3 regions of the Burkholderia sp. FERM BP-3421 genome follow, and region 1 is predicted to be linked to each of the others. Evidence: riboswitches for the same ligand, from Rfam matches in the RefSeq annotation. Region 1 holds a riboswitch; each other region holds the start of a gene.
The links. A riboswitch is a leader RNA that binds a small molecule or an ion and turns the genes downstream of it on or off. The one in region 1 is predicted to bind cobalamin.
Positions count from the first base shown of each region.

Region 2: linked by a shared signal. The riboswitch ahead of Bsp3421_RS21640 (CbtB domain-containing protein) and the one ahead of Bsp3421_RS25610 (TonB-dependent receptor domain-containing protein) in region 1 are both predicted to bind cobalamin.
Region 3: linked by a shared signal. The riboswitch ahead of Bsp3421_RS21580 (cobalamin biosynthesis protein) and the one ahead of Bsp3421_RS25610 (TonB-dependent receptor domain-containing protein) in region 1 are both predicted to bind cobalamin.

Region 1 covers NZ_CP117782.1:2,138,406-2,148,436, forward strand. Annotated here, with positions in the region: gene Bsp3421_RS25575 (hypothetical protein) at 1-23, opposite strand, end outside; partial or broken gene Bsp3421_RS25585 (histidine phosphatase family protein) at 1,614-2,000, opposite strand; gene Bsp3421_RS25590 (adenosylcobinamide-GDP ribazoletransferase) at 1,985-2,761, opposite strand; gene cobT (nicotinate-nucleotide--dimethylbenzimidazole phosphoribosyltransferase) at 2,751-3,803, opposite strand; gene Bsp3421_RS25600 (ABC transporter ATP-binding protein) at 3,910-4,731, opposite strand; gene Bsp3421_RS25605 (FecCD family ABC transporter permease) at 4,728-5,732, opposite strand; gene Bsp3421_RS25610 (TonB-dependent receptor domain-containing protein) at 5,754-7,634, opposite strand; cobalamin riboswitch at 7,709-7,949, opposite strand; gene Bsp3421_RS25615 (ATPase) at 8,137-8,487, shown strand; gene Bsp3421_RS25620 (cell division protein ZapA) at 8,484-8,798, shown strand; RNA gene ssrS (6S RNA) at 8,891-9,072, shown strand; gene Bsp3421_RS25630 (EVE domain-containing protein) at 9,145-9,606, shown strand; gene Bsp3421_RS25635 (SIMPL domain-containing protein) at 9,800-10,031, shown strand, end outside.
Region 2 covers NZ_CP117782.1:1,270,121-1,280,151, forward strand. Annotated here, with positions in the region: gene Bsp3421_RS21620 (non-ribosomal peptide synthetase) at 1-3,666, opposite strand, end outside; gene Bsp3421_RS21625 (cyclic peptide export ABC transporter) at 3,922-5,676, shown strand; gene Bsp3421_RS21630 (alpha/beta fold hydrolase) at 5,762-6,565, opposite strand; gene Bsp3421_RS21635 (histidine phosphatase family protein) at 6,795-7,412, opposite strand; cobalamin riboswitch at 7,403-7,530, shown strand; gene Bsp3421_RS21640 (CbtB domain-containing protein) at 7,570-7,779, shown strand; gene Bsp3421_RS21645 (CbtA family protein) at 7,793-8,512, shown strand; gene Bsp3421_RS21650 (hypothetical protein) at 8,622-8,744, opposite strand; gene Bsp3421_RS21655 (hypothetical protein) at 8,734-9,009, opposite strand; gene Bsp3421_RS21660 (hypothetical protein) at 9,139-9,714, shown strand; gene Bsp3421_RS21665 (RBBP9/YdeN family alpha/beta hydrolase) at 9,821-10,031, shown strand, end outside.
Region 3 covers NZ_CP117782.1:1,249,734-1,259,764, forward strand. Annotated here, with positions in the region: gene Bsp3421_RS21575 (GFA family protein) at 19-516, opposite strand; cobalamin riboswitch at 598-831, shown strand; gene Bsp3421_RS21580 (cobalamin biosynthesis protein) at 973-1,374, shown strand; gene cobO (cob(I)yrinic acid a,c-diamide adenosyltransferase) at 1,403-2,005, shown strand; gene Bsp3421_RS21590 (cobyrinate a,c-diamide synthase) at 2,010-3,326, shown strand; gene Bsp3421_RS21595 (N(5)-hydroxyornithine transformylase PvdF) at 3,516-4,358, opposite strand; gene Bsp3421_RS21600 (TonB-dependent siderophore receptor) at 4,528-6,753, opposite strand; gene Bsp3421_RS21605 (lysine N(6)-hydroxylase/L-ornithine N(5)-oxygenase family protein) at 6,796-8,190, opposite strand; gene Bsp3421_RS21610 (GNAT family N-acetyltransferase) at 8,222-9,346, opposite strand; gene Bsp3421_RS21615 (non-ribosomal peptide synthetase) at 9,336-10,031, opposite strand, start outside.

The sequences.
Region 1 (10,031 bases):
CTCGGTATGACTTCGGTGGACATCGCGACGGCCTCCTCATCGAAAACGGGCGCGCCGACCGCGTCGCCGACGCGCGCGCCTCATCGTGAATGGATACGGGCTTGGCGCCCGTCAGGATGTTGCCCGGCCCGCCCGCTCGGGGCGGCCGTGTGCTTCGCGCAGCGCAGACCGCTCGCGTGCGTGCTCGCCGCCGCGGTCATGTGGAACAACATCGGTGTCGCCAATCACGAGGCCCGTGGGACTGTGCCCGGCCTCGCCGCGCTCGGAGATGAACGCGCGACGGTGAACCGGTCCATTTGCCTCATCGAATGCTCCCTCGCGCCGACGATCGATCCCGTCGGATTACGGCAATTCGACACGTGCGTCTTTCCAACCATTTCCCGATTGCGGAGGCAACGATCGACCCTCCGTTCCGAAAACGGAAATAGCGGAGACATGGGGATACACAGCGAAGATATGGCCCTCTACCCTCCGCGAAAACCGCGTTCGCTGGAGCACTGCACCATATTCTTATGTCGTTGATCATAGGAGGAAATCCGCAAGATGCAAGATCGCGATCGTGGGATTTGCTGCTTAGCGAAATGCGTGCGCGCGTGCGATGGCCGGGCGGGCAGATAGCTTGATGCAGGACAAGAAACGCGTATTTTTTCCGCCATCGGGAAGGTGGCTGCGATTGTTCGAAATCGAGGCCGCCGATGATGCGGACGCTGCGGGAGCCGGGAAAGAAAGCGCGTGGGATCGAACGTCCGGTGCAGATGATGATCCGATCGGGTTGTCGAGGAACCCTCTCGCCGGGGCCTGCGAGCGTGCGCGGCTCCCTGGCTCCAGCGGCGCAACCCGCCGCGGTACGAAGGAGATGTAGGGCTCAGGGGGAGAACATCGCGCGGCTGACGCCCGGGGTGCCGCGCCCAGCACGATCTCGACATGGAAGGACGCGCCGGTGGCGTGGCGGCGGTTCGCTGCCGTGAATCAGCTGGGTCCGCGCAGGCCCATCAGCGCAACGACGGAGAGAACCATCAGGATACGAAACGAATCAGCCGGCGGATCCGATCCTCGCGCCCGAGCCGTCAGGCTTCATCCCACGCCATCAGCCGCCAGCCCGAACGCGTCGCCGGATCCGCGCGCAACCACACCACGCCGCCATACGCGACCGGCCGTTGCAACAGACCGTCGAGCGGCAGGTCGAGCGCCCGAGCCGCGAGCGCGCGCACCACGCCTGCATGCGTGACGTAGCCGCGCATTTCGTTGGTCGTGTTGGTCGTGTTGGTCGTGTTGGTCGTGTTGGTCGTGTTGGTCGTGTTGGTCGTGTTGGTCGTGTTGGTCGCGTTCGTCGCGTTCGTCGCGTTCGTCGCGTTCGTCGCGTTCGTCGCGTTCGTCGCGTTCGTCGCGTTCGTCGCGTTCGTCGCGTTCGTCGCGTTCGTCGCGTTCGTCGCGTTCGTCGCGTTCGTCGCGTTCGTCGCATTCGTCGCATTCGTCGCATTCGTCGCATTCGTCGCATTCGTCGCATTCGTCGCATTCGTCGCATTCGTCGCATTCGTCGCATTCGTCGCATTCGTCGCATTCGTCGCATTCGACGCATTCGACGCATTCGACGCATTCGACGCCGGCAGCATGGGCGCGATCCGCGCGACGAACTGCGCGACGCTCTCGCCGCCATGCTCGCGCGCGCCCCACAAGTCCGCGCTCCAGCGTTCGATCGCCTCACGGCCGATCTCATCCCAACGCAGCATCTCCCACGCGCCGAAGTCGATCTCGCGCAGCCGCGGCTCGCTCCGCAACGATGCTCGCCAGCCGCGCGCGAGCGCCGCCGCGAACCCGGCGCAGCGCGACAGCGGGCTCGTGACGAGCGCATCGGGAACCGGAATGCCGCGCGCGTCGAACGCACGCATCAACGCACGGGCCGCCTCGTCCGGGTCGACCGCGAGCGGTACGTCGCTGCGCCCGTAGCACACGCCCGGGTCCACCGCGACGGCCGGATGACGGATCAGGACGAGATCCATCCGAGCGCCACCAGATAGATCGCCAGTTCGAACAGCTGCTGCGCGAAGCCGAGGCAATCGCCGGTATAACCGCCGATCCGCGCGACGAAGTAACGCGCGAGCAGCACGCGCAATCCGGCGAGCACGCCAAGCGCGACCAGCCCCATGCGCCAGTCCGGCCACAGCAGCCACGGCAGCCCGCCCAGCGCGGCGAAGCCGAACGCCCGCGCGGACATCCGCTGCGCGACCGGCTTCGCCTTGCCCTCGCCGCGCACGTAGTCGAGCGTGACCAGGAGGCTCACCGCGCCCACGCGGCTCGCCGCATGCGCGGCGAGCATCGTCCACGCGACATGCGTGGGCGGCAGCGCGACCAGCGCCTGCCACTTCAGCGCAAGCGCGATCACGAGCGCCGCCGCGCCGAAGGTGCCGATCCGCGAGTCGTGCATGATGCGCAGCACGTCCTCGCGCCGATACCCGCCGCCGAAGCCGTCGCAGCTGTCCGCGAGGCCGTCCTCATGGAACGCGCCCGTCAACAGCAGCGTGGCCGCGATCGACAGCAGCACCGCCACGCCGGCCGGCCACAGTCGCGCGGCCAGCAGGTACACGCCGGCCGCGACCGCGCCGACGCCCACGCCGACCAGCGGGAAATAGCGCGCCGCGCGATTCAGGTCGTCCGCTTCGTAGCCGACCCAGCGCGGCACCGGCACGCGCGTGAAGTACCCAAGCGCGACGAACGCATAGCGCAGCTCCGCGCGCAGGCCCACGGCGCGCTCAGGCGTCACGGTTCGCGACGCCGGCCGCATCGAAGCTCGCCATCTCGACGAGGAACGCGGCGGCGGCCCGCACGAGCGGCAGCGCGAGCGCGGCGCCCGTGCCCTCGCCGAGCCGCAGGTCGAGCGCGAGCAGCGGCTCCGCGCCGAAATGAGCGAGCATGCGGCGATGCCCGCGCTCGTCCGACGCGTGCGAGAACACGCAATACTCGCGCAGCGCCGGCGCGAGCGCATCGGCGACCAGCAGCGCCGAGGTCGCGATGAAGCCGTCGACGAGCACTGTCATGCGCGCGGCCGCCGCCGCGAGAAATGCGCCCGTCATCATGGCGATCTCGAAACCGCCGAAGGCGGCCAGCACGTCGAGCGGCGCGCGCGCATCCGGGTGGCGCGCGAGCGCGCCCGACAGCACCGCGCGCTTGTGCGCGAGCCCCGCGTCGTCGAGGCCGGTGCCGCGCCCGACGCACGCGTCGAGCGGCAGGTCGAGCAGGCGGCTCATCACGCACGCGGCCGCCGACGTGTTCGCGATGCCCATCTCGCCGAAGCCGATCACGTTGGTGCCGAGCGCCGCGTGGTGGCGCACCCGCGCCGCGCCCGCCGCGAGCGCCGCCTCGCACTCGGCGCGCGACATCGCCGGTTCGTGCGCGAAGTTGCGCGTGCCGGCGGCGATCGGCAGGTCGAGCAACGACGCGTGCGCGGGCAGCGGCGTCGCGACGCCCGCGTTGACGATTTCGAGCGCGCAGCCTGCGACGCCCGAGAACGCATTGATCGCCGCGCCGCCCGCCAGGAAGTTCGCGACCATCTGCGCGGTCACGGCCTGCGGATACGGGCTCACGCCCTCCGCCGCGATGCCGTGATCGGCCGCGAACACGATCATCACCGGCCGCTCGACGCGCGGTGCATCGCACTGCTGGATCCGCGCCAGTTGCAGTGCGAGCGCTTCGAGCCGACCGAGGCTGCCGGGCGGCTTCGTCTTGTGATCGAGCAGGTGCTGCAGCGGTGCACGCGCCGCTGCGTCGAGCGGATCGATCCGGGGCACGGAAAAAGTCGAGGTCATGGGTTCGCCTGAGTCGAAATCGGAAACGGAAACGGAAACGGGATCGGAAACAACGCCGGGGGCGCCGGGCGGCCCCCGGACGCGAACACGTACGGGCGGCCCGACATCATCGCGCCGTCTGCGCCGGCCACACCGGCACCAGCGCTTCGCGGCCGTCGCGCTCGATCAACACGAGCGGATAGCCGAACGCCCGGCTCGCGCGCTCGGCGCTCAGCACCTCGCGCGCGGGGCCGGCCTGCGCGCCGCCGCGCCCGTCGAGCAGCAGCGCGTGGGTCGCGAAACGGCGCGCGAGGTTCAGGTCGTGGCACGAGAAGATCACGGTGCGCGCGCCGCCGCGCAGCCAGTCGGCCAGCGCGGCGAGACAATCGATCTGGTGATGGAGGTCGAGATGCGCGAGCGGTTCGTCGAGCAACAGCAGCGGCGCGTCCTGGCACAGCGCGCCGGCCAGCGCGACGCGCTGGCGCTCGCCGCCCGACAGCGACAGCACGTCGCGCGCGGCGAACGCCGCGAGCCCGAGCGCGTCGAGCGCGGCCTGCGCGGCCGCGCGATCCTCGGGACGCTCCCAGCCCCAGCCGGACAGATGCGGCAAGCGGTTGAGCAGCACGGTGTCGAACACGCTCGCGCTGAACGCGTCGTGCACGCTCTGCGCCATCAGCGCGCGCCGCCGCGCGAGCGGCGCGGGCGACCATGCGGCGAGCGGCACGCCGTCGAGTTCGACCTGCCCGCGCGCGGGCGGCGCGAGTCCGGCGAGCGTCGAGATCAGCGTTGTCTTGCCCGCGCCGTTCGGGCCGGCGATGCACCACAGCTCGCCCGGGCCGAAGCCTTGCGTGAAATCGTCGAGCAGCAGGCGGCCACCCGCTTGCAGTGCGAGCCGCCGCGCATCGCAGCGCGCCGCGACGGCATCCGGAAGCAGGCGCGGCGCGCTCATCGCGCCCGCCTCAGCAGCATCCACAGGAACACCGGCACGCCGATCAACGCCGTCATCACGCCGACCGGCAATTGCGCGGGCGCGATCGCCGTGCGCGCGAGCAGGTCGGCCGCCATCACGCCGCCACCGCCCGCGAGCGCGGCGGCGGGCAGCAGCATGCGCTGGTCGTTGCCGAATGCGAGCCGCAGCGCGTGCGGCACCACGAGGCCGACGAAGCCGATCGTGCCGGCCGTGGTCACCGCGGCCGCGGCGGCCAGCGAGGCGATCAGGTAGATGCGCAGCCGCAGCCGCGCGACCGGCACGCCGAGCGCCGCCGCCACGGCGTCGCCGCGCAGCAGCGCGTTGAGCTGCGGCGCGACCGGCAGCGCGGCGAGCAAGGCCGCCGCGAGCGCCGCGAGCGCGAACCAGGGCGCGGCCGCGCCGCTCAGGTCGCCCGACAGCCAGAACAGGATGCCGCGCAGCCGGTTGTCCGGCGCGATCGACAGCAGCAGCGTGATCAGCGCGCCCCACCCCGCCGCGATCACCACGCCCGTGAGCAGCAGACGCGGCGATGCGTCGCGAACGTCGCCGCGCCACAGCGCGCGACGCCCGAGACCGAGCAGCACGGCGATCGACGCGAGCGCGCCGAGGAACGACGCGGCGTCGACCATCCACCACGCGCCGCCCGCGATCATCGCGACGAGCGCGAAGCCCGCCGCGCCGCCCGATACGCCGAGCACGTAAGGTTCGGCGAGCGGATTGCGCAGCAGCACCTGCAACAGCGCGCCCGCGAGCGCGAGCAGCGCGCCGCAGCTGAAGCCCGCGAGCGCCCGCGGCAGGCGCAGCGTGCGCACGACCTCGACCGCGAGCGGCGTCGCGTCACCGCCCCCATGCGGCGCGAGCGCGGCCAGCGCCTGTCCGGGCGAGACGGGCAGGCTGCCGCACGTCAGCGACGCGACGAACACGGCGGCCGCGACGCCCGCGGCCCCGGCCCAGATCAGGGCCGCGCGGCGCGCGTTCATCCGCGCGCCCCGCCGCGTGCGTCACGGCTGCTGCCAGCCGATCGTGACGTAGGCGCCGCGGCGCGGCGTGTTGTACGCATAGGCAAGTTCGTAATCCTTGTCGAGCAGGTTGTCGATGCGCGCGCTCACGTACCACGCCTTCGTGATGTTGTAGCGCGCGGACAGGTTGACGACCCCGTAGCCGCCGAGCGGATTGCCGGTGTCGTTGCGCGCGCCGCTGACGAGCCATTCGCCGCCGACGCGCCAGCCGCCGAACGCGCGGTTCAGCGCGAACGATGCGAAGCGGCGCGCGCGCCGGTTCAGGTCCTGGCCGGCCGTCTCGTCGACCGGGTTCTGCACGGTCGCCGCGACCCGCACCTCGGTCTTGCCGACATGGCCCTGCCACGAGCCCTCGACACCCTGCACCTTGGCCCGGCCGATGTTCACGGCCTGATAGTAATAGCTGTTCGCGACCGGCTGGTAGTCGATCAGGTCCGTGTAGCGCGTCTGGAACACCGTCACGCGCGCCACGCCGAGCGCGTCCGACGCGTACTGCACGGCGGCCTCGACCGAGTGGCTGCGCTCGGGGCGGATCGCCGGATTGCCTGCGTTCGGGTAGTACAGATCGTTGAAGCTCGGTGCGCGGAATGCATCGGAATAGCTGGCCGTGACCTTCCAGTGCTCGGTCACGTCGAGCCCATAGCCGAGATAGTAGCTGTTGGCGCCGCCGAAATCGGAGTACTGGTCGCGCCGCACGTTGGCCTGGAACTGGCTGTTCCCGAAGCGGCCCGTGTAGCCGAGCCAGCCCGAATTCACATGACGCTGCGGCGCGGCGAACACGTCGGAGTCGAACGCCTGGTCGAGCCGCTCATAGCCCGCCTGGATGCGCTGATCCTTCAGCGGCGCGAAATCGTTTTGCCAGGTGTACTGGCGGTTGTCGGTGTTGAAGTGATCGGTATAGGCGCCGTTCAGCCAGGACTGGCTTCGATCGTTGCCGCTCGCGACGCGCAGATGCGTGGTCCACCAGTCGGTCAGCTTGCCGTCCGCGAACGCGGCGATCTGCTGCACCTTGGTATACAGGCTGTTGAGATCGGTCGGCTGCCCGTAGGCATTGTCGAAGCTGGTGTCGCCGTTGCTCTGGAAGTAGCTGACACCCGCGCTCCAGCGCGCGTTGAAGCGATGCTTGAGCGACGCGGCCACGCTTTCGTCGAGATAGCCGTTCGCATTCGGATTCGCCTGCGGCTGCCGGACCGGATCGATGGCCGAGAAGCCGTCGGTCTTGTCGCGCGACAGCGACACGCTGAAGGTCGTGTCGCCCGCCGCGTCGAGCCGGCCCGACACGCCCGCGGTCTGGCTCTGCGTGTGATAGCTGCCATAGCCGACCGAGAAGTTGAAGCGCGGCGGATGATCGCCGCCGTCCTTCGTGAACACCTGCACGACGCCGCCGATCGCGCCCGAGCCGTACAGCGACGACACGTTGCCGTTGACGATCTCGACCCGCTCGATCTGGTCGAGCGGCAGCTGCGCGATCTGCGCCTGGCCGAGGCTCGCCGAATCGACCCGCACGCCGTCGATCAACACCAGCGACTGAGTCGACTGCGCGCCGCGCAGGAACAGGCTCGCGGTCGCGCCGGGCCCGCCGTTGCGCACGATCTGCGCGCCGGGCGCGAGCGCGAGCAGGCCGGGCAGATCGGTCGCATTGCTGTTCTCGATGTCCGCGCGGGTAAACAGAGTGGTTTGCGGCAGCGCGTCCGCGAGCGCTTGCGGGGCACGCTGCGCGGTCACGACGATCGGCTCGAGCTGGGTCGGCGCGGCGGCGGACGAAGGCGGCGGGGAAGAAGCAGGCGGCGTGCTCTGCGCGACGGCGGCGCACGGCAGCCCGGAACACGCGACGAGCGCGGCGCGGGCGATCTGGGTTCGCATCGATGAATCCTGTTGAACGGTGCGGCCCCCGCCTCCCCGCAGGTTCCGCCTCACGAGGACGGCGCGCATCGCGCGTCCGCCCTCCCGCCCTGGCCGGTATCCGGGCTGGCGGCGTCACCGCCCCGCCTTCCCGCGCGCATCGCGCAGTGGCCGCGCGGCAAACGCCGCGCTTGTGGGGACAGCTGGCATCGCACGCGATGCGCCGCTTACCGTTGCGGGGGCAGCGCAGGTTGGCCGGTCCTGGCGGACCGTGCGCCCTGCTTCCCGTTTAACCGCGTGCGCGTGCACGCGAGCACCAAAGCGGCGCCAGTGTAGGAGCGCGGGTGCCGGCCGTCAAGAAAGCCTCCCGCGCGCCGCGCGCGCCCCCCAGCTCGCGGGATTTGACCCAGATTTGTCGCAAAATTCGCATCAACACGCATGAACGTTACGTCTCGATACGATCCGGATCTCGGGTTGGACGATAATCCGCGCTAAAATGCTGGGTCTTTAGAGGACGCAGCAGATGCTCAACGAACTCGAAACTCTATCTCAAAATATTGGCCGTTTGATCGCGCTGAACAAGCGTCATCACACGGAGCGGCTCGCGCTCGAAGAGCAGCTCGCGCAATTGCGCACGGAAGCGGAAGCGACCCGCACGGAACTCTCGCAACTGCGCGAGGAACGCGACGCCCTTGCGGCGGAGCGCGACGCGCTGTCGGCGAAGATCGACGATGCCCAGGTGAAGCTCAATGCGATTCTCGAGAAGCTGCCGCGCGCGAAGAACGCGCCGGACGCGGAAAACCAGCTCGACCTGCTCGACCCGCGCGATGATGCGCGCGAGGGCGGCCCGGCCAGCCACGGAGAACATGCATGAGCACCAAGCAGATCGAAGTATCGATCCTCGGTCAGGCGTATCGGCTCGCCTGCTCCGCCGACACCGAAGCCGCGTTGCTCGAGGCGGTCGCGCGCGTCGATGCGGAGATGTCGAAGATCCGCTCGAACAGCTCCGTGCGCGGCACGGATCGCATCGCCGTGATGGCCGCGCTGTCGCTCGCGTCGGAGCTTTTGAGGCTGCAACAGAGCGTGCGGCACGGAGAAGCATTTCCCGCGGAGGAAATCCGGCGTACAATGCATCAAATGAATGAACAGCTTGGTGCAGTGCTCGCACAGCACGAAGCGCAGTAAGCGGGTCGCACGGGTTCTCGTGGTGCTTGATGTCCAGCGTGATGAGCATCGCGCAAGCCACTGAATCCAAACACGATCCGCACGATTAGTCAGCTTCCCTGCCTGGTTCGCCAAGGTCATATATTCCTTGAACCAATGCCATGTGCACGGTTGCGGAAATTTGTAGCACGGGCGCGCGCGTCACTCTGTCTGATGTACCCGATGTGCTGCTAACTGCGACCAATTCTGAACCCCAGGTTCAGGATGCCGGCCTAGCGGCCAAGGCGGGGGCCTTTTCAACGGCATCGGGCGATTCCCGATGCCGTTTCCTTTTGCGGCAGCCTTTTTCCTGCGTCGATCACGATCCATGCACCACTGGCTGATGAAGTCCGAACCGGACGAAGCGAGCATCGACGATCTCGCGAACGCGCCGCAGCGCACGCTGCCGTGGACCGGCGTGCGCAACTATCAGGCGCGCAACTTCATGCGCGACACGATGCACATCGGCGACGGCGTGCTGTTCTATCACTCGAGCTGCCCCGAGCCCGGCATCGCCGGCCTCGCCGAGGTCTGTTCGACGCCCTATCCCGATCCCACGCAGTTCGATCCGAAGAGCCCCTATCACGATCCGAAATCCACGCGCGAAACACCGCGCTGGATGCTGGTCGACGTGAAGTTCGTGCGCAAGTCGCCGCTCGTGCCGCTCGCCGCGTTGCGCGAGCACGACGCCCTTGCCGACATGCGCGTGCTCGCGAAAGGCAACCGCCTCTCGATCACGCCCGTCACGCCCGCCGAATGGCGCTTCATCACGCAGAAGCTGATGAAGTGAGGTCGCGCCGCGGCCCGCTTCAAGGAAAGTCAAATCGGCCGGCCCGGCCGGCCGCGCAGCGGAACTCGGCGCGCCTTTCATTGGCCTAACGGTCGCTCAGCCGGCAAGCCGCCGGTTACGATCCTCATCAGGCGCGGCCTCGTACCGCGTTTTTGCGCGTATCGCGTGCGCGCTTCCGTTCAAGGAGTCCAACATGACGAAAAAAACCGCCCTCGTGCTCGCTCTCGCCGTCGCCACCGTGGTGCCCGTCGCGCTGTCGCTCGCCCCGTCCGTCGCACGCGCGCAGAGCGTCGGCCAACAACCGCCGCCGGCCGGCGTGCTGTCGCTGTCGGCACAGGCCAGCGCCGACGTGCCGCAGGACGTCGTCACGATCACGCTGTTCTACGAGCAGCAGGCGCGCGACCCCGGCAGCCTCACGGCGGACC
Region 2 (10,031 bases), 870 kb from region 1:
CGCCTGCCCCGGCAGCGGCGCGGGCAGCCGCGCCTCGGCCGGCGCGGGCTCGCCGCCCAGCGCGTCGACGTCGAGCGGCGTCGCTGCGTCGCCGAGCGCCGCCGCGGCGGCGGCGTCCAGCCCCGCGCCCTCGACCAGCAGCCAGCGCGCGCCGCACGCGTCGAGCGCGGCGGCAAGCCGCTCGGGCGGCGCGGCGGGATCGAGCGGCACCGCATAGGCGCCGGACTTCAGCACGCCGAGCCACGCGGCGACGAAGCGCGTCGTGCGTTCGAAGCGCAGCGCGACCGCCTGCTCGGGGCCCGCGCCGCGCCGGCGCAGTGCGTGCGCCAGCCGGTCGGACCAGGCATCCAGCGCCGCGAAGCTCAGGCTCGCGTCCGCATCGACCACGGCCGCGCGCTGCGGCGCCTCGGCCGCCGCGCGGGCGAACCGCGCCAGCACGTGTTCGGTGGTTGCAAGCGCGCGGCCGCGCTGCGGCGCGCGCGTCGCCGCGCTCGCGCAGGCGAGCGCCGCGATCGGCTGGCGCGGATCGCGCACCGCGTCCGCGAGCAGCGCCGCATAGCTGTCGAGCCAGGCGCGCGCGGTGTCGGCGTCGATGCCGTCGAGCGCGAACGCGGCCACCAGCTCGATGCCCTGCGGATCGTCGGTGAAATCGAGCGCGTAGTCGAAGCGCGCGCCGAGATCGAGCCCGGCCGCCATGCGCGCCGTCGCGCCCGGCAGCGACGCCGACAGCGCCAGATCGAACTGCTGCGCGAACTTGACCTTGAGCCAGGCCTCGCCGCGCCGCGCGGGCGGCTGCACCGCGTCCAGCACCTGATCGAACGGCACGTCCTGGTGCGCGAAGGCCGCGACCGCGTCGCGCCGCACCGCGTCGACCAGCGCCGCGAAGCGCTGCGCCGGGCTCACCCGCGCGCGCAGCGCGAGCGTGTTCAGGAACAGGCCCACGAGCGGCCGGGTCTCGGCCTGCGCGCGGTCCGCGACCGGCGCGGCGACCACCAGGTCGCGCTCGCCCGTCAGGCGGAACAGCCACGCGTCGAACGCGGCCAGCAGCAGCGTGAACGGCGAGGCGCGCAGTTGGCGCGCGGTGTCGCGCAGCGCCTCCGACAGCCCGGCGGACAAGCGCAGCGCCACGCGGCCGCCGCGATGATCCGCGGCCGCGCCGCGCGCCCGGTCGAGCGGCAGCGCGAGCGGCGCGGGCGCCTGCGCGAGCGCCTCGCGCCAATAGTCGAGCTGGCGCGCGCCCTCGCCCCCGGCGAGCATCGCGCGCTGCGCCTGGGCATAGTCCGCGTACTGGATCGGCAGCGCCGGCGACGCCGGCTCCCGGCCTTCCGCGAACGCGGCATAGGCGCGGGTCAGTTCATCGAATGCGCAGCGCGAGCTCCAGCCGTCGCTGACCGCATGGTGGGTGGTGAGCAGGAAATGCTGCGCGCCGCCCGTCAGCGTGACGAGCGTGGCGCGCACGAGCGGCCCGCCCGACAGGTCGAACGCCGCGCCCGCGTGCTGGCGGGTCAGGTCGGCGAGGCGCGCCGCGCGCACCGCGTCGTCGAGACCGCGCAGGTCGACCGTCGCGAGCGTCACCGGCAGGCGGCGGTGGATGCGCTGCCACACCACGCCGTCGTCGTCCTCGACGAGCGTCGTGCGCCATGCTTCGTGGCGCGCGAGCAGATGGTCGAGCGCGCGTTGCAGCACGGCGGGATCGAGCAGGCCGTCGATGTCCCATTGCACGGCGACGTGATAGGCGTCGCCCGCGTCCTGGGTGCGCGCGAGCACCCAGAAGCGCTGCTGCGCGAACGAGGCGGGACGGTCGCGGTACGGCGTGGACAGGTCGGCGCTCGCCGCCTCGATCTTCAGCGCGCGCGCGGGCGCGGCGGCATCGGGCTCGCCCTGCTCGATCGCGGCCGCCAGTTCGGCCAGCGTCGCATCGTCGAACAGCGCCTCGAGCCGCAGCGCGACGCCCCATTCGGCGCGGATCGCGGCCTGCAACTGCATCGCGCCGAGCGAATCGCCGCCGCGCGCGAAGAACCGATCGGTGCGGCCGAGCGGCGCGGCCTCGTCGAGCAGGCGCTGCCACAGCGCCGCGAGGCGCGTCTCGGTCGCGCCGACGGGCGCGACATGATCGTCGTCGGCCACGGCCGGCAGCGCCGCGACCGAATCGCGCAGCGCGACGCGGTCGAGCTTGCCGTTCAAGGTATACGGCAGCCGCGTGAAGCGCGCGAAGCGGTGCGGCAGCCACGCCGCCGGCAGATGCGCGCCCAGGTGCGCCTTGAGCGCCGCATCGGCGAGCGGCTCGGTCAGCACCACGCAGGCGGTCAGCTGAGTGCGGCCGCCCGCCGTCTCGGCGAGCACGCCGGCGTCGCTGACGGCCGGATGCGCGAGCAGGCATGCGGCGATCTCGCCGGGTTCCACGCGCACGCCGCGCACCTGCACCTGATCGTCGATCCGCCCGAGGTAGTCGAACGACCCGTCCGCGCGTTCGCGCGCGAGATCGCCGGTGCGATAGATGCGCTCGCCCGGCTCGCCGCCCGGATCCGGCAGGAAACGCTCGGCGGTCAGCCCGGGCCGGCCGTGATAGCCGCGCGCGAGACACACGCCGCCGAGCAGCAATTCGCCGTCGGCGCCCTGCGGCGCGCCGCCGTCGATGCGCGCGACGCGGCGTCCGATCGGCCAGCCGATCGGCAGCGACGCATAGCCCTGGCTCGGATCGAGCGCGGGCGTCGCGCCCGGATCGACCGGCCACAGCATTGGCGAGATCACCGCCTCGGTCGGCCCGTAGCCGTTGACGAGCCGCTGCGCGGGAAACACCCGGCGGATCTCGTCGAAGCTGTCCTGCGACATCGCCTCGCCGCCGAACAGCAGCACGCGCAGCGACGGCGGCACGCCGTCGCGCGCGCACACCGCCGCGAATTCGCGCAGATAGGCGGGCGGCAAGGTGGTGTTGGTCACGCCCTCGCGCACCATGAACGCGTGCGCGGTCTGCGGCGCGAACGGCGGCGGATCGCTGATCACGACGCTGCCGCCGACCGCGAGCGGCACGAGCCAGGCCTCGATCGCGACGTCGAAATTGACTGACGCGAAATGCAGCACGCGGTCGTCCGCCCCGATCGGCAGCGAGGCCGCGAGCGCGTCGCCGTGCGCGGCGAGCGGGCCGTGCTCGACCACCACCGCCTTCGGCGTGCCGGTCGAGCCGGAGGTATAGATCATGTAGGCGGCCGCGCGCGGGTGCACGGGCGCGTCGCCGGGCGTGCGCGGCGCGGCCGGATCGGGCTCGGCCACGCTCGCGACTTCGAAGCAGCGCGCGAAGCGCGCGCGCATCGCGGCGTCCGCCGAGGCGTCGACGATGCCGTGCGCGAGGCCCGCGTCGCGGGCCACCCAGTCGAGCCGCGCGCCCGGATGGCGCGGATCGAGCGCGACGAACACGCCGCCCGCCTTGAGCACCGCGAGCAGCGCGACGAACAGGTCGCACGAGCGCGCGACGCACACCCCGACCCGCACCTCGGTCGTCACGCCGGCGGCCGTCAGCTGCGCGGCGAGGCGCGCGGCGCGGTCGTCCAGCTCGCCGCGCGTGAGCCGCACCGTGCCGGGGGTGAACGAGGCGAGCGCCGGGGCGTCGGGGGCAAGGCGCGCAAGCGCGTGAATTCGGTGGTGCAGCGCAGTCGGAAAGCTCGTCATGGCGTGAAGTCCGGTGGATCCGGCCGTTTCCGGCCCTGTCGTTCAGGTCGCCGCCCGCATTGGGGGCCGCTTCACAAGTGAGACGAACCACGCGCGCAAATCTTTACCGTGACCGCGCAATCATTTGCGCGCCCGGCCTGTGGTAAAGATTTGCCGCGCCCGTTCGTCATAGTGTCGAGAGGCGCCCCGGAAACCGCTGTCATCTGCGTGTCATGGGGCCGCCATGCCCATCCGCCCTATTCGCCCCTGTTGCCGATGACATCAGCCACCGAGCAGTTCGACCCTCCCTCCGCCGACCGGCGCGCCGCCCGACCGGCGATCCGGCTCATCCTCGGCCTCCTGAAGCGCTCGCGCGGCGCGTTCACGATCGCGCTCGTCGCCTGCGTGCTGAACGGCATCGCGAGCGTGCTGCTGGTCGCCACGCTGAGCAAGGCGCTGTCCCAGCCCGACGCGGCCGGCGCGACGCTCGCGCTGCGCTTCGGCCTGTGCGCGGTGATCGCGCTCGTCACCCGGATCATCACCGGCGTGCTGTTCGCCCGGCTGTCGCAGGACACCATGGCGCAGCTGCGCGAGCACGTCGCGCGCCGGGTGGCCGCGGCCGAGCTGCAGGACGTCGAACGGATCGGCGCCGCGCCCGTGCAGTCGGTGCTGACCGACGACGCCACCAATGTGTCGATGCTGTTCTTCGCGCTGCCGAATCTGGTGATGCACGGCTCGATCGTGTTCGGCTGCCTCGGCTACCTCGCCTGGCTGTCGTGGCCGGTGTGCCTGCTCGCGGTCGCGGCGATCCTGGTCGGCTCGCTCGGCTATCACGCCGGCGACAAGCGCGCGATCGCGCTGCTCGAAGCCGCCGGGCGCTCGCAGGACAAGCTGTTCGGCTATCTCGGCGCGCTCTTCACGGGCGCCAAGGAGCTGAAGCTGCACCAGGCCCGCGCGCGGCAGTTCATCGACGGCCAGCTCGGCGCGGCGATCGGCGAGGTGCGCGACCATCGCCGCCGCGCGTTCAGCGCGTATGCGGTCGGGGTCGGCTGGATCGTGTTCCTGTTCTACGTGTTCCTCGGCGTCGCCGCGTTCTGGCCGGCGCTGGGCGTGCGCGGCGACGGCCCGGCGGCGTCCGGCTACGTGGTCGTGTTCCTGTTCATGCTGCTGCCGCTCGACGGCCTGCTCAACAACGTGCCCACCCTCAACGCGGCGCGCGTCTCGCTCGACCGCATCGAGAAGCTGATGGCCCAGTTCGGCGCGCTGCGCGTGGTGCCGCCGCCGCCCGAAGCGGCGTCGCATGCGCCGTTCCGCACGCTCGCGCTGCGCGACGTCACGCATTCGTATTTCCATGAGCGCGACGAGCGGATGTTCCGCGTCGGGCCGATCAACCTGACGCTGCAGCCGGGCGAACTGGTGTTCATCGTCGGCGGCAACGGCAGCGGCAAGACCACGCTCGCGAAGGTGCTGACCGGGCTGTACGAGCCCGAAGGCGGCGCGATCGAGATCGACGGCCAGCCGATCGGGTTCGCCGAGCGCGGCGCGTACCGCGAGCGCTTCACCGCCGTGTTCAACGATTTCCACCTGTTCGACGCGCTGCTCGGGATCGTCGATCCGAACGACGCGTCGCGCGCCCAGGCCGACGCGCGCGCGAACGCGCTCGTCGCGAAGCTCGCGCTCGATCACAAGGTGCAGGTGGTGGACGGCGCGTTCTCGACGCGCGCGCTGTCGACCGGCCAGCGCAAGCGCCTCGCGCTCGTGGTCGCGTACCTGGAGGATCGCCCGCTGTACCTGTTCGACGAATGGGCGGCGGACCAGGATCCGCAATTCAAGGCGGTGTTCTACGAGCAGCTGCTGCCCGAGCTGCGCGCGCGCGGCAAGACCGTGATCGTGATCAGCCACGACGACCGCTATTTCCCGATCGCGGACCGCGTGCTGAAGCTCGACAACGGCAGCATCGTCAGCGAGACCTTCGGCACCGCGCATGCGGCGCTCGCGACGCCCGTCGCGGCGAACGGCACGGCCGGCTGAGCCGGGCGGGACCGGTCGTCCGGCAAGCAGAACGCGGCGCGTGCCCGATGGGGACGCGCCGCGTTTTTTCATGCGCGGCGCGGGCTCAGGCGGGATCCCCGCGCAGGAACGCCTCGATCAGCGTGACGAAGTACGGCGGGCACTCCTGCATCGGGTAGTGCCCGCAGTTCGGCACGACCGCGAGGCGCGCATTCGGGTGCCACGCGAGGAAGCTGCGCCGCATCGCCGCCGCGTCGAGCCCGGGATCGTGGTCGCCGACCATCACGAGAAAGCGCGTGGCGAGCCCGCGCACCTGGTCGACGAACCCGGGCCCGTTCAGCATCGCGAGATAGCCGGGCCGGCAGGCCGGCGAGACCGCCGCGCGGCGCTGCCGCAGCTTGGCCTCGATCCAGCCCGGCGACAAGCCGCCCGCGACATGACGGAGCAGCCGGCGCAAGGCGGCGTCGTCCGTCGCGACCTGCTCGAAGAACGCCCGCGCCTCGGCGTCGAGCCCCTGCCCCGCGGCGGACACCGGGCACACCGCCACCGCGCCCAGGATCCGCCCGGGCGCGACGGCCGCGAGCCGCTGCGTCACCATCCCGGTCATCGAATGGCCGATCACGTGGAAGCCCGTCCAGCCGAGCCGGTCGGCGAGCGCGAGGCAGTCGGCGCTCACCTCGTCGAGCGTATACGCGCCCGTCAGGTGGAACGAGCGGCCGTATCCGCGCAGGTCGGCGAACACATAGGTGAACGCGTCGCCGTCGAGATACGGGAGGATGGCGTCGTAGTTCGTGTGGTCGCCGAGCCAGTCGTGCAGCATCAGCACGCGCACGGGGCCGTCGCCGTGCCGGCGGTGGCCGAGGCCTTCGTCCGGATGGGCGGCGCGGGAGAGAGAAGAGACGGGATTCATGTCGCGCAATTCCTTTTCGGTGGGGGAAAGCCAAAAAGAAACGCCCTCCCGGCGGACCGGGAGGGCGTTGCGCGTGACGACAAAGTGCGGCGATCGTATCAAGACCGCGCACGCGAATCAAGCGTTGGGACCGGCCGGGGCGATAACCCACGGCGCGCATCACGCATCACGCATCACGCATCACGCATCACGCATCACGCATCACGCATCGCGGGCTGCGCGGCGCGGCTCACCCTTCGGCTGCTTCACGACGCATCCAGCCCGGCCCGGCGCGCACCAGCACCGTCACGGCCAGCGGCGCGACCTCCGGACCGAACGGCGCATCGGGCGACGTACCCAGCGCATGCGCGAGCGCGGCGCGCACCAGCGCCGGATGGGTGACGGCGACGATCCGACCGCCCGCCGGCAAGCCGTCGAGCCAGCCGCCCACCCGCCGCCGCGCATCCGCGAACGCTTCGCCGCCGTGCGGATGCGCGCGCGGATCCGCCAACCAGGCCCGCAGCGCATCCGGGGCCGTCTGCGCGAGGCGCGCGAGCGGCACGCCGCGCCAGCGGCCGTAGTCGAGATCCGCCAGCCCCGCCTCGGGCGCGGCAGGCAGGCCGAGCGCCTCGGCGGTCTGCCGCGCGCAGCGCGCCGGGCTGCTGCACGCGCGCGCGCCGGCGGGCGGCGTCCAGCGCGCGCGCAGCGCGGCCGCCTCGGCGAGACCGCGCGCATCGAGCGGATCGTCGTCGGGGAACGCGCCGCTCCGCATCGCGCGGGTCGCCGCATGCGCGACGAGATACACGACGAGGTCGGCGTCGGCCGCCCGATGCGGCTCGCCCTCCGATTGCTCCGGCAAAAAAATCACGCGTACAATGCCCTCCGAATACGAACGCGGAAGCCGGTGCGAATCCGGCGCGGTCGCGCCACTGTAACCGGCGATCCCTGATCCCGGAAGCCAGACCTGCGTTCCTTGCCTTTCCTCACCACCCTTGACGGGGCGCGATTCCCCCGGAGATCCCACCATGCACGAAGCTGCCCTCAACCCGGTTGCCGCCCCGGCGCCGATTCCCCTTGGCGAACTGTTGCCCTGGGCCCTGTTCGCCGGCCTGCTCCTGCTGCTCGCGCTCTACTTCGTCGGCGCGGAACAAGGCGCGACCTCGCTCGTTCCCGGCATGTACGTGCATGAGTTCGTGCACGACGGCCGGCACCTGCTCGGCTTCCCCTGCCACTGACGCGGAGGCACGGATGGTCGGAAAACTGCTGGTCCGCGGGATGCTCGCAGGCATCGCCGCCGGTCTTCTCACGTTCGCGTTCGCGCGGGTCGTCGGCGAACCCCAGGTCGCGCAGGCGATCGCCTTCGAGGAAAAGCTCGATGCGGCCAAGGGCGAGGCCCCGGAACCGGAGCTCGTCAGCCGCGGGACCCAGGCCGGGCTCGGCCTGCTCACGGGCGTCGTGACCTACGGCGCGGCATTCGGCGGCCTGTTCGCGCTGACCTTCGCCTATGCGTACGGCCGGGTCGGGCGGCTCGCCGCGCGGCCGCTGTCCGCGTGGCTCGCGCTCGCGGCGTTCATCGCGCTGGTGATCGTCCCCAATCTCAAGTACCCCGCCAATCCCCCCTCGGTGGGCGATCCGGAGACGATCGGCTATCGAACCGGGCTGTTCTTCCTGATGATCGCGATCTCGATCGTGACGCTGGTGTTCTCGCTCAAGGTGCGCGGCCGGTTGTCCGCGCGGCTCGGCGCGTGGAACGCGTCGCTCGCGGCGGGGCTCGTGTTCGTCGCGATCATCGCGGCCGTGCAGCACGCGCTGCCCGCGATCAACGAAGTGCCCGACGCGTTCCCTGCGACCGTGCTGTGGCAGTTCCGGGTCGCCGCGATCGGCATGCAGGTGATCATGTGGACGACGATCGGCCTCGTGTTCGGCGCGCTGGCCGAACGCGGCGTGCCGGCGGGACGGCGCACGTAGCGGCGCGGCCGCGCCGCCCCCGCCCCTTCCCGCCTCCGCCCCGCTCCCGCCGGTCCGGCGGGCGCCACGGCCACTCCGGTGGCCGTTTTCATTCATGCGCGCCGCGCGCTCAACGCCAGCCCTTCCAGCACGCCTTGTTCGTCGCGCTGATCGCGACGAACGTGATGATCCAGAACAGGATCGGGCCCGCCGCGCCCTTGATCCGGATGAACGTCCCGAGTTCAAACACCAACCGGCCCGTTGCTCATCCGCAGGGTCGTGACGATGAAGTAGGCGAACAGCCCGACATACGGCAACACGAAGAACACCAGGTAGTTGTCCAGGACGAACCCGATGAACTTGGAGTCCGCATGGCTGCTCCACGTCACGAGATAGCCCAGATAGAGCGGCCCCGCGACCATCGCCAGAATCACGAACGGAATCACGGCGCAGTGCAGCCTGAATTGCCAGGCCTCGATGGAACGGTTCGACAACGGTTCGTCGGCCGACGTATTCATGATGCTTTCTCCGTTGGTCTGCACGCCGGCCGCCTCGCGCCCATGGGCCGCGCCGGCCTCGATCGACCCCGCCCGGCAGGCCCCGGGAGTCGACTCGATATAATCAAAGCAGACCTATTTCAAAACAGAATGAACATAAACCCTCGCTTTTCACGCGCACGGCGTGCGCTGGCCGCCTCCCTCCTGCTGCTCGCCTGCGCCCGGACCCCGGCCGCGCCGTCCCCGGACACGAACGCAGCCCCGAACAACGAAGCGCTGATCCAGCGGATCATCGTCCTGAACGAACACGGCGACCCCGCCTCGCTCGAAAAGGCGACGGCCGGCTACCTGCTGAACGCGACGCGCAAGTTCAACCCGAACGTGTCGCCCGATGCCTGGAAAGGCGTCCAGGCCGACGTCAACGAGATCATCGCCAACAAGATCCGCTCCGGGTACGGCGAACAGGCGCTGCTCACGCGCCGCATGATCCGGAACGCGAAGCTGTCGGACGACGAGCTGCGGCACCTGATCGCGATGCTGGAGGACCCCGTGATGCAGCGCTACTACCGCGCGACCTGGGACGGCAAGACGGCCGGCTACATCGCCGACCTGTCGCAGCAGGTGAACAACCAGATGTGGTTCGTCGTCTCGATCGTGCTCAGAAAGCGCGGGCTGCAGACCAGCGACCCGGGTGCGACGCCGCGCCCGGCCGCCGGCGCGCATTGAGGCCGGGAGGCGCGCGGCGCTCGTGCAGTCCCGGCGCGCAAGGCCTAGAATGACGCGCCACGGCTTTCCTTCGCCCCGCGCGCCGCGCCTCGACACCCGGGACCTCATGACTTCCGCTCCGCGTTTCGCCGGCAAGCACGTCTTGATCGTGCACGGCTACACCGCATCGCCCGCCGCCAACTGGTTTCCCTGGCTCGCCGAGACCTTGCGCGCGGAAGGCGCGCGCGTCGACGTGCCGGCCATGCCCGCTCCCGATGAACCGACGCCGCGCGCATGGGCCGAGACGCTGCGCGCGATCGTGCCGGCGGCCGACGCGA
Region 3 (10,031 bases), 890 kb from region 1:
GTGGGGGGGCCCGGCGCGTCAAGGCGCGGCGGGCGCATCCGGCGTGTGCGGCGGGCCGCCCCGGGATGGGGCATCGCATGACGGGCCGTCCCATAACGGGCCGTCCCAGCCGTCGAGGTACTTGGGCAGCGCGTCGTCGAGGTCGAGCACGCGTACGCGATAGAACAGATGCATGGTGGGCCGCAGCGCGGCGGGCAGCGCGCCGTCGTGCGCGCGCATGAACAACGCGTTCGGCACCACTCGCATCCCGAGCCGGTTGGTGCCGTAGAGCACATCGCCGCAGCGGCGGCAGAAATGGCGCGCCATGCGCTTGGTCGGATGCGCGTGGCGGCCGAGCGCGTCGCCGTCCGCATCGACCGCCATGCACGCGGCGTCCCACGCGGTCGCGGCCCAGACCACCACGCCGTAGAACAGGCGACAGGTCTCGCAATGGCACAGTGCGGCCGCGGCCGGTTCGCCCTCGAAGCGCAGGCGCACCGCGCCGCAGGCACAACCGATCTGTCGGGTGAAGCTCATCGAATCTCCCTGTTCGTCATTGTCATCGTCATTGGCTGCGTCGCGCCGCGCTCCCGGGGCCGGATCGGACGCGCGCCTATGCTATCGTATGCGCGCGTCTGGTGCCCGCGTGCGATGTCCTTCGCGCGCAGTTAAACGGGAAACAGGAGGCGGCTCGCGCCGCCCGGCCTGTGCTGTCCCCGCAACGGTCAACCGCCCGCGCGCGCCCGTGTCGGCGTGCGCAGGCGCCGCTCCATGCCACTGTCCGACCTCGGGCGGGAAGGCGGCGGCGCCCCGGCGGCCAGCCCGGATACCGGCCAGCGCACGGGGCGAGCGCCGCTCGCCGAACGCCCGGCCCGCGAGGGAACGGTCCCGGGCGCTGAATTCCGCCGGCCGCGCGCCGGCGTTTCGCTTCGATCGACTGATGACTCACCTGCTTTCGCGCCGCCCCGCTTTCTCGTCCGGGCCGCGCCGCGCATGACGACGCGGCTCGCGGTCGGCATCGGCTGCCGCGCCGGCGTGACGGCCGACGCGATCGACGCGGCGATCCACGCCGCGCTCGCCTGCGCGCCCGGCGCGACGGCCGCGCAGATCGCGGTCGTCGCCACCGTCGAGGACAAGGCGCGCGAACCCGGCCTGCTCGCCTGCTGCGCGCGCCGCGGCTGGCCGCTCGCCGGCTTCCCGCGCGCCGCGCTCGCCGCGCGGCTGGCCGCCGCGTCCGCGCACGATTTCAGTGCGCCGTCGGCCGCCGCGCGCGCGCGGCTCGGCGTCGACGGCGTGTGCGAACCGTGCGCGCGGCTCGCCGCGCACGGCGCGGCGCTGCGCGTGCGCAAGCTGCGTCACGCCGGCGTGACGGTCGCGCTCGCCGGCCCGTTCTGACTTTTCCTTCCTCACAGGACCCGTTCCGATGAAAACCGATCCCGAATCGCATCAGCGCATGACCGAACGCCGCCGCGCCGGCCACGAGAAAAAACAGGCCGCCGCGACCGTCGAGAAGGGCCTGCTGATCGTCCACACCGGCAACGGCAAGGGCAAGAGCACGGCCGCGTTCGGCATGGCCGTGCGGGTGCTCGGCCACGACATGCGCCTCGGCGTCGTGCAGTTCATCAAGGGCGCGCTGCACACCTCGGAGCGCGACTTCCTCGGCGCGCACGCGCAATGCGATTTCGTGACGATGGGCGACGGCTATACCTGGAACACCCAGGACCGCGACGCCGATGTCGCGACCGCGCGCAAGGGCTGGGACGAGGCGTGCCGGATGATCGCCAGCGGCGCATACCAGATGGTGATCCTCGACGAGCTGAACACCGTGCTCAAGTACGAGTATCTGCCGCTCGACGAGGTGCTCGCGACGCTCGCGGGCCGCGCGAGCGAGCTGCACGTCGTCGTCACCGGCCGCCACGCGCCCGATGCGCTGATCGAGGCCGCCGACCTCGTGACCGAGATGCGGCTCGTCAAGCACCCGTATCGCGAACAGCACGTGAAGGCGCAGCGCGGCGTGGAATTCTGACGCGATGGCCGCCTGTCCCGCGCTGCTCGTCAGCGCCCCCGCGTCCGGCCAGGGCAAGACCTCGGTCACGGCGGGGCTCGCGCGCCTGCATCGGCGGCTCGGCCGCCGGGTCCGGGTATTCAAGGCCGGCCCGGACTTCCTCGATCCGATGCTGCTCGCGCGCGCAAGCGGCGCGCCCGTCTACACGCTCGACCTCGGCATGGTCGGCGCGCACGCGTGCCGCGCGCTGCTCGCGCGGGCCGCGCGCGACGCGGACCTGATCCTGATCGAAGGCGTGATGGGGCTCTACGACGGCACGCCGAGCAGCGCGGACCTGGCGCGCGCCTGCGACGTGCCGGTGGCCGCCGTGATCTCCGGCAAATCGATGGCGCAGACCTTCGGCGCGGTCGCGCTCGGGCTCGCGCGCTTCCAGCCGGGCCTCGCGTTTCACGGCGTGCTGGCGAACCACGTGGGTTCGGCGCGTCATGCGCAGTTGCTGCGCGACGCCCTGCCCGCCGACCTGCGCTGGCTCGGCCACCTCGCGGCCGATGCGGCGCTCGCGCTGCCCGCGCGCCATCTCGGGCTGCACCAGCCCGACGACATCGCCGATCTCGACGCGCGCCTCGACCGCGCGGCCGACGCGCTGGCCGGGACCGCGCTCGCGGCGCTGCCGCCCGCGATCGACTTCGATGCGCCCGACGATGCGCCGGCGCTCGACCCGATGCTCGCGGGCCGGTGCATCGCGATCGCCCGCGACGCCGCGTTTTCGTTCGTCTACCCGGCCAATCTCGACCTGCTCGAAGCGCTGGGCGCGCGGCTCGCTTTCTTCTCGCCGCTTGCCGACGAGACGCTGCCCGACGCATGCGACGCGCTGTACCTGCCGGGCGGCTATCCGGAACTGCATGCGGCTCGGCTCGCCGGCAACGCGCGCAGCACGGCCTCGATCCGCGCGCACGTCGCGGCCGGGCGGCCGGTGGTGGCGGAATGCGGCGGCCTGCTCTATCTGTGCGACACGCTGACCGGTGTGGACGGCGCGACCACGCCGATGCTCGGCCTGCTGCCGGGCCACGCCACGATGCAGCGGCGCTTCGCGGCGCTCGGCATGCAAACGCTCGACACGCGCTGGGGCGCGCTCGCCGGGCATGCGTTCCATTACTCGCGCTTCGCCACGCCGCTCGCGCCGGCTGGCGTCGCGCACCGGCCCGGCGGGACGGACGACGCGACGCCCGCGCCCGGCGAGCCGCGCTACCACCACGGCCCGATCCACGCGAGCTACATGCATGCGTATTGGCCGTCGAATCCGCGCTGCGCGGCGGCGCTGTTCCGCGGCGAGATGCTCTAGGCCAACGCCGAACGCAGCAGCGTCAGCGCCTCGGGCCTCCTGCCCGCCCGTCGGCCCACGAACATCGCGAACCCTGCCGCATCCATGCGCACCACTCGTGAATCCGTGCTGCGCAGCCCCGCTGTTTCACGACGAGGCGCTCCAGGCCGACGCCGAACGCCGAACGCCGCGCGCAGCGGCGTCAGCGCCTCAAGCCTCCTGCCCGACCGGCTGCCCCGCGAGCATCGCGAGCCCTTCGTGCAGCGCCGGGAACAGGCTGCGGTTGAAATTGTTCCAGCGCAGTTCGAGGATCGTGTCGTTGCGATCGATCTCGGTGTTCAGCACGTCGTGGATCACCTCGCCCGAATCGATGCCGTTGTCGACGTAATGGAACGACGCGCCCGTCAGGTACAGCGGCTCGACCGGCACGGTCGCCATCGTCTTCCAGTCGACCACCTTCTGGCCGCGCGCGCCGTACAGCGCATCGAGCGTCGCATACGCGCCGCGCCGCTCGTACGGCGATTCCGCGCGCGTCACGCCCGGATGGATGTTGACGACCTTGCGGCAATACGGCGCGCCCGGCCGCACCAGTTCGTCGAGGATCACGAGCAGCCCGTCGAGCACGACGAGGTCCGCGTGCAGGCCGTCGAGCGCATCGCGCAAGCGGCGCTCGAACACCTGCTTGCCGGCCGGCCGCAGCGGCGAATCGAGCGGCTCGCGCCGGTACTCCGACGGAATCGCCTGCAGCAGGTCATTGACCGGCGTGCCCTGCACGCGCAGCGCCGGCGGATAGAACCAGCGCTTGCCGCTCTCGTAGGCGAAGCCGTATTCGCGCAGCTTCTCGCGATCGAGCGGCGAGCCCGCGTCGTCGTCGTAGATCACGCGTTCGAGCGAGTACAGGTCGCCCAGCTCGGTCTCGTTGAGCGCCTCGACCAGCGATTCGAGCACGGACTTCATGTAGCGCGTGCCACCCTTGTACTCGACCTGCTGCCCCGCCCGGTCGGCGGCCGCGTTGCGCAGGGACCAGATGTATACGAGTTTCTTCTTCGTCATGGCCGTCATCAGTTTCCAGTGATGCGGCGCGCGATCGGCGCGCCGTCGTTGCGGATCCGGAGCGTCGCTCCGGGGCCGGCGCCGCGCGCGGCCCGGCGGATCGGCCGGGCCGCGTGCGCGGCGAACCGCGCGGCCGGCCCGGCGCGCGTGACGCCGGGCCGGCCGCCGCTTACCAGTTGTAGCGCGCCGAGGCGATCACGGTGCGCTCGTTGCCGTAGAAGCACACGTTCGCGGACTGGCACCCGCTCACGAACTTCCGGTTGGCGAGGTTGGTCGCGTTGACCGCGAAGCGCCAATTGCGCAGCTCGTAGTGCACGGCGGCGTCGAACAGCGTGTAGCTGCCGACCGTCAGCGAGTTGTCCGCCGCGCCCGCGACCGCGCTCTGATAGCGCACGCCCGCGCCGAACCCGAACCCGGCGAGCGGGCCGGTGCGCCACGTGTAGTCGCCCCACAGCGACGCCATCTGGCGCGGCCGCGGAATGTCGACCGGCCAGTTGTTGAGCGTGACGTCGGTGGCCTTGATGTTCTTCACGTCCTGGTACACATAGGCCGCGATCACCGACAGCTCGCGCGTGATGTTGCCGACCGCGCTCAACTCGATGCCGCGCGACCGCACTTCGCCCGCCTGCACCGAGTAGGTGTTGGTCGGATCGTTCGGGTCCGGCACCACGACGTTGGTCTGGTTGATCTGGTAGATCGCCGCGTTCAGCATCAGGTTCTTGCCCGGCGGCTGCCAGCGCAGGCCGGCCTCGATCTGGCGGCCCTTGGTCGGCGCCGCGATGCCGCCGCCCGTGATCTTGGTGCCGACCGCCGACGGATTGAACGAGCTCGAGTAGCTGAGGTACGGCGAGAGCCCGTAGTCGCCCTCGTAGGTCACGCCGACCCGCCCGGTGAACGCGTGCGCGCTCTGCGACTGCTGCAGGCTGTTCGCGATGTCGTTCTGGGTGGTGTTGACCCAGTCCTGGCGGCCGCCGAGCGTCAGGGTCCAGCGCTGCCACTTGATCTGGTCCTGCGCGTACACGCCGAACGCATTCATCGTCGTCTTGATGTCGGTGCGCGGATACGCGTTCGGGCCGGCGAAGATCGCGGTGGTGACCGGCAGGTACACCGGGTTGTACATGTTCAGGCTCGGCGCGAGCGCGAGCCATTCGCTGTCGGTGGTCGACTGGCGGTTGTACTCGAAGCCGAACAGCAGCGTGTGCGCGAGCGGGCCGGTGCGGAATTTCGCCTGCGCCTGGTTGTCGATGTCGAAGCGGCTGTAGTTCATCTGGAACAGGCCCGCATAGCGCGTCATCGTCTGCTGGGTCGGATCCGAGGCGTCGAGGCCGCCGCCGTACACCGACGCATTGTCGAGCGACAGGTGCATGAGCCGGGTGTTCTGGCGGAAGGTCCACACCGGGTTCAGGCGGTGCTCGAACTGATAGCCGACCGACCACTGCTTCTTGCGGTAGTACGAATAGTTCGGATCGCCGACGTACAGGTTCTCCGAGATCGGGCCGTTCGGGTTCGGCAGCACCGTGCCCTGCGCGGGCAGGAAGTTGTTCGACGCGTCGCTCCAGTCCTGCAGGTAGGTCGCGGACACCGTCAGCGAGGTGTCGGCGTTCGGCTGCCAGCGCACCGACGGCGCGACCGAGAAGCGCTTGTCGCCGTGCGGGCCGGTCAGCGCGTTGCCGTCGCGGCCGACCGCGACGAAGCGGTACGACAGCGTGCCGTCCTTGTCGATCTTGTCGCCCACGTCGAGCGACAGCTGCTTGCGCGCGTAGTTGCCAAGCTGCATGCCGACCTCGCGGATCCGCTCGCCGTTCGCGAGCTTGGTCTGCACGTCGATGATCGCGCCCGGATCACCCTGCCCGTACAGCACCGAGGTCGGGCCGCGCAGCACGGTGATGCTGTCGATCATGTAGGGGTCGATGCGCCAGCTCGCGAGATTCAGCGTGTTGGGCACTTGCAGGCCGTCGGCGTACACGGTCGGCGTGAAGCCGCGCAGCACCGAATACCAGTCCGAGCGGTTCTCCGAGCCGTAGGTCGAGAAGCCCGGCACGTAGCGCAGGGCCTGGTTGATGTCGGTCGCGCCGGTCGCCTCGATCTGCTGCGCCGTGACGACGTTGATCGTCTGCGGGATCTCGGTGATCGGCGTGTCGGTCTTGGTGCCGCTCGTGCTGCGTCGCGCGACGAGGCCGACCGTGGCCGCCTGCTCGCCCGACGCGGTGACGGAGATAGCGGGCAGCGTGCTGCCTGGCTTGGCGTCCGTGGTTGAAGTCTTGCTTGACCGCTGTTGTGCATCGCTCGCTGGCTGCGCCGCTTGCGCGTGCGCTTGGCTGGCTGCCGCTGCGTAAAATGCCACGCTCACCGCGGCTGCGATCGCACGCCGACGCGTGCCTGTTGCCCACTCCATCATTGCTCCATTTGCTTTGGCGGCCGGGAGGCCGCGCCTTTGTCAAAGAGCGATGGCCACCCGGCCGTCGCTCGCCCCGTTTTCTTGTGTCGCGGACCGGTTGCGGTCCGTCGTGTCTGGTCCGTTGTCGTTCTGTGCGCCCGCCTCGCCCTGTTCGAGCGAGGTGACGATCTCGTCGGCGCGCATGGCGAGCACCGACAGCAGCGTGTCCGACAGCCCGTGGCTGTCCTCGCAGCAGCCTTGCAGATAGATGCGCGGCTTGAAGTGCCCGGGCGTCGCGAGCTGGTAGTCGCGCGTCACGTCGCCGTTCGCGAGCGCGTCGCCGAGGTGCGGCGCGAGCCCGTCGAGCAGCGCGAGATGGGTGTCGCGGCGATAGCCCGTGGCGAGCACCAGCGCGTCGAAGCGCTCGGCGCGGCCCTGGCCCGTGAGGCGATCGCGCAGCGTCAGCTCGATCTGGCCCGTCGCGGTGCGCGCCGCGGCCTCGATCGCGGTGTTCGCGAGCAGCCGGTGGCGCGGCGTGTCGGCCACGTTCTGCAGATACAGCATTTCGTAGATCTGCTCGATCAGCGGCCGGTCGACCACCGCGTAGTTGGTGTCGCGGTAGCGTTCGAGCAGCGCGCGGCGGCTCTCCTTCGGCTGCGAATAAACCACGTCGGTGTAGGCCGGACTGAAGATCTCGTTGACGAACGGGCTGTCGTCGGCCGGCTTGAGCGCGCCCGAGCGGATCACGAGGCTCGCGTCGACCTGCGGGAAACGGCGCGTGAGGTCGACGAACACCTCGGCCGCGCTCTGGCCCGCGCCGATCACCGCGACCCGCTTGCGCGCGGCCGCGCCCGGCGCGCCCACCGCGTGCTCGATCTGGTTCAGGTACTGCGACGAATGCACGACGTTGTGCGGGCCGAGCGCGGCGAACGCTTCCGGCACCTGCGCGGCGCCGCCGATGCCCACCGACAGCGCGCGCGTCACGCGCTGCCATTCGCGGCCCTCGGCGTCATGCGAGCTGACGCGCAGCGCGTCGATCTCGCCCGCGCGGCCGGCGGCCGCGACCGGCTCGATCGCCGTCACGGTCTCGCCATAGTGGACCTGCTCGTCGAACGCGTCGGCGACCCAGCTCAAGTAGTCGTGGAATTCGACGCGGGTCGGATAGAAGTTCTTCAGGTTCACGAAGTCGGCGAGCCGGCCGCGTTCGAACAGGTAGTTGATGAAGGTGAAGCGGCTCTTCGGATCGCGCAGCGTCGCCAGATCCTTCAGGAACGAGATCTGCATCCGGCAATCGTCGAGCAGCATCCCGCGGTGCCAGCCGAACGCCGCTTGCCGCTCGATGAAGCAGTGCGTGGGCCGCGCGCCGCGCGCCTGCTCCGCGAGCCGTACGGCGAGCGCCAGGTTCGACGGCCCGAAGCCGACGCCGATCAGGTCGAATACGGTATCTCTCTGCATGTCTCAGGTCCTATGACGGTATGGCCGCACGTCAGACGTGGCGGCCTGAAAAAAACGTGTCGCGTTCCGCGCGCATCGGCACATACCGGCCGGACGACGCCTGCGACGAGGTGAATTGGTAGCGTGCGAGGTAATCGATCATCCGGCTGTGATCGGCCCGGGGCGCGCAGTACACGGCTCCGGTGCGGGTATCGTCGAGAAACAGGTAGTGCACGAGCGACGGCAGCCACGCCGCGACATGGGCCGCGCCGCGCCAGCGCGATTCGCCGACCAGCGCGCGCCAGCCGCGGTCGTGGTCGCGCGCGTCGGCGAACGAGACGCCGCCCGGCGGGGTGCCGCCCAGCGGGGTGCCGCCCAGCGGAATGCCACCCAGCGGAATACCACCCAGCGGAATACCACCCAGCGGGGTGCGGCCCAACGGCGCCACGCTCGACGGTTCGCCGCCCGGCGCCCCGGCGCGGTAGGTCTCGACATAGCCGAACGGCTCGTCGTCGAACGCCGCGATCAGCGGCGCGACGCGCGGATCCGCAAGCTGGCGCGCCAGGTAAGCGCACGCCGATTCGCGCGCGAGCCGGCCGTCCCATTGGGCGGCGATGCGCGGCGTGTCGAGCCAGCGCGCGACGCGCGCGCCGTCCGCGACGAGGCTCGCGCCGCGCAGCGTGAGCCGGCGGCCCAGCGCGGGCACGTCGCGCGCATAAAGGATGCCGTCCGACGGCGCGGCGCGGCGGCGCGTGCGCGCCCGGCCCGCCTGCGCGGGCAGCGCCGCGCGCGGCACGCGCCACAGCTCGGCCTGCTGCGCCCAGCGCTCGCGCAGGCAGCGGTCGCCGTCCAGCACGCCGTCGGCGCGCAGCGCGTCGGTCGTCTCGCGCGGCCATGCGGCCGGATCGATGCGCAGCGCGGTCAGCCTCGGGTTGCCCGCGAAGCCCGCGGCGAGCGCCGCCAGCAACGCGCGCCGCTGGTCCGGCGCGTCCGCGCGCGCATTGCACGCGACGAGCCGCAGCAGCGCCTCGTCGGTCAGTTGCACACGCAACAGCTGCGCGGCCAGGCCGTCGCCGCGCCCGACCGTGATCTGGTCGCCCTGGCGGGTCGCCGTCAGGTCGCCCGGGAAGGTCAGGGTGAAGGCGTCGGCCAGCGGCGCGCGGGTCTTAGTCAGCATCGCGCGCCTCCGTCACGGCGGCCTGCGCCGCGACGCGCGCGCCGAGCGCCGCGAACGCGGGCGCGGCGAACACGTCGGCCAGGCTCAGCACGAGCCCCGCCGCGCGCGCGGCGTCGACGAAGCGCACCACGTCGAACGAGCTGGCCCCCGCCTCGAACAAATCGTCGTGCGGCGCGGGCGCGTGGCCGTCGAAGACCGTGCGCCACACCTGCTCGAACGCGCCCGCGAGCTGCGCGGCCTGCGCCGCGTGCGTCGGCGCGGCGTTCGCCGCCGCGCCCGCGCGCGACGCGAGCGCGAAGCCGGGCTCGGCCTCGCCGAGCGGCGTGCGCGGCGCGTCGACCATGCGCCCGACCTCGATCAGGTAGGCGTCGAGCAGGGTCTGCACGAACCCGCCGTCGACGCGCTCGCGCGCATACGAGAACGCCCCCGTCACGCGGCCGTCCGGATGCTCGACCACGTCGAGTTCCAGCTCGAACACGACGCGGTGCCGCACGTCGTTGAAATCCTCCAGCGCGAGCCCGGCCCAGTCGCCGTGCGCCGCGCCGCTCGGGCGCAGGTAGTTGAACATCACCTGGAACAGCGGATTGCCGTGCGCGTCGCGCGGCGCGCCGAGCGCGGCGACCACCTCGGCGAACGGCGCGTCGGCGTGCGCATAGGCGGCGAGCGCCGCGTCGCGGACCGTCGT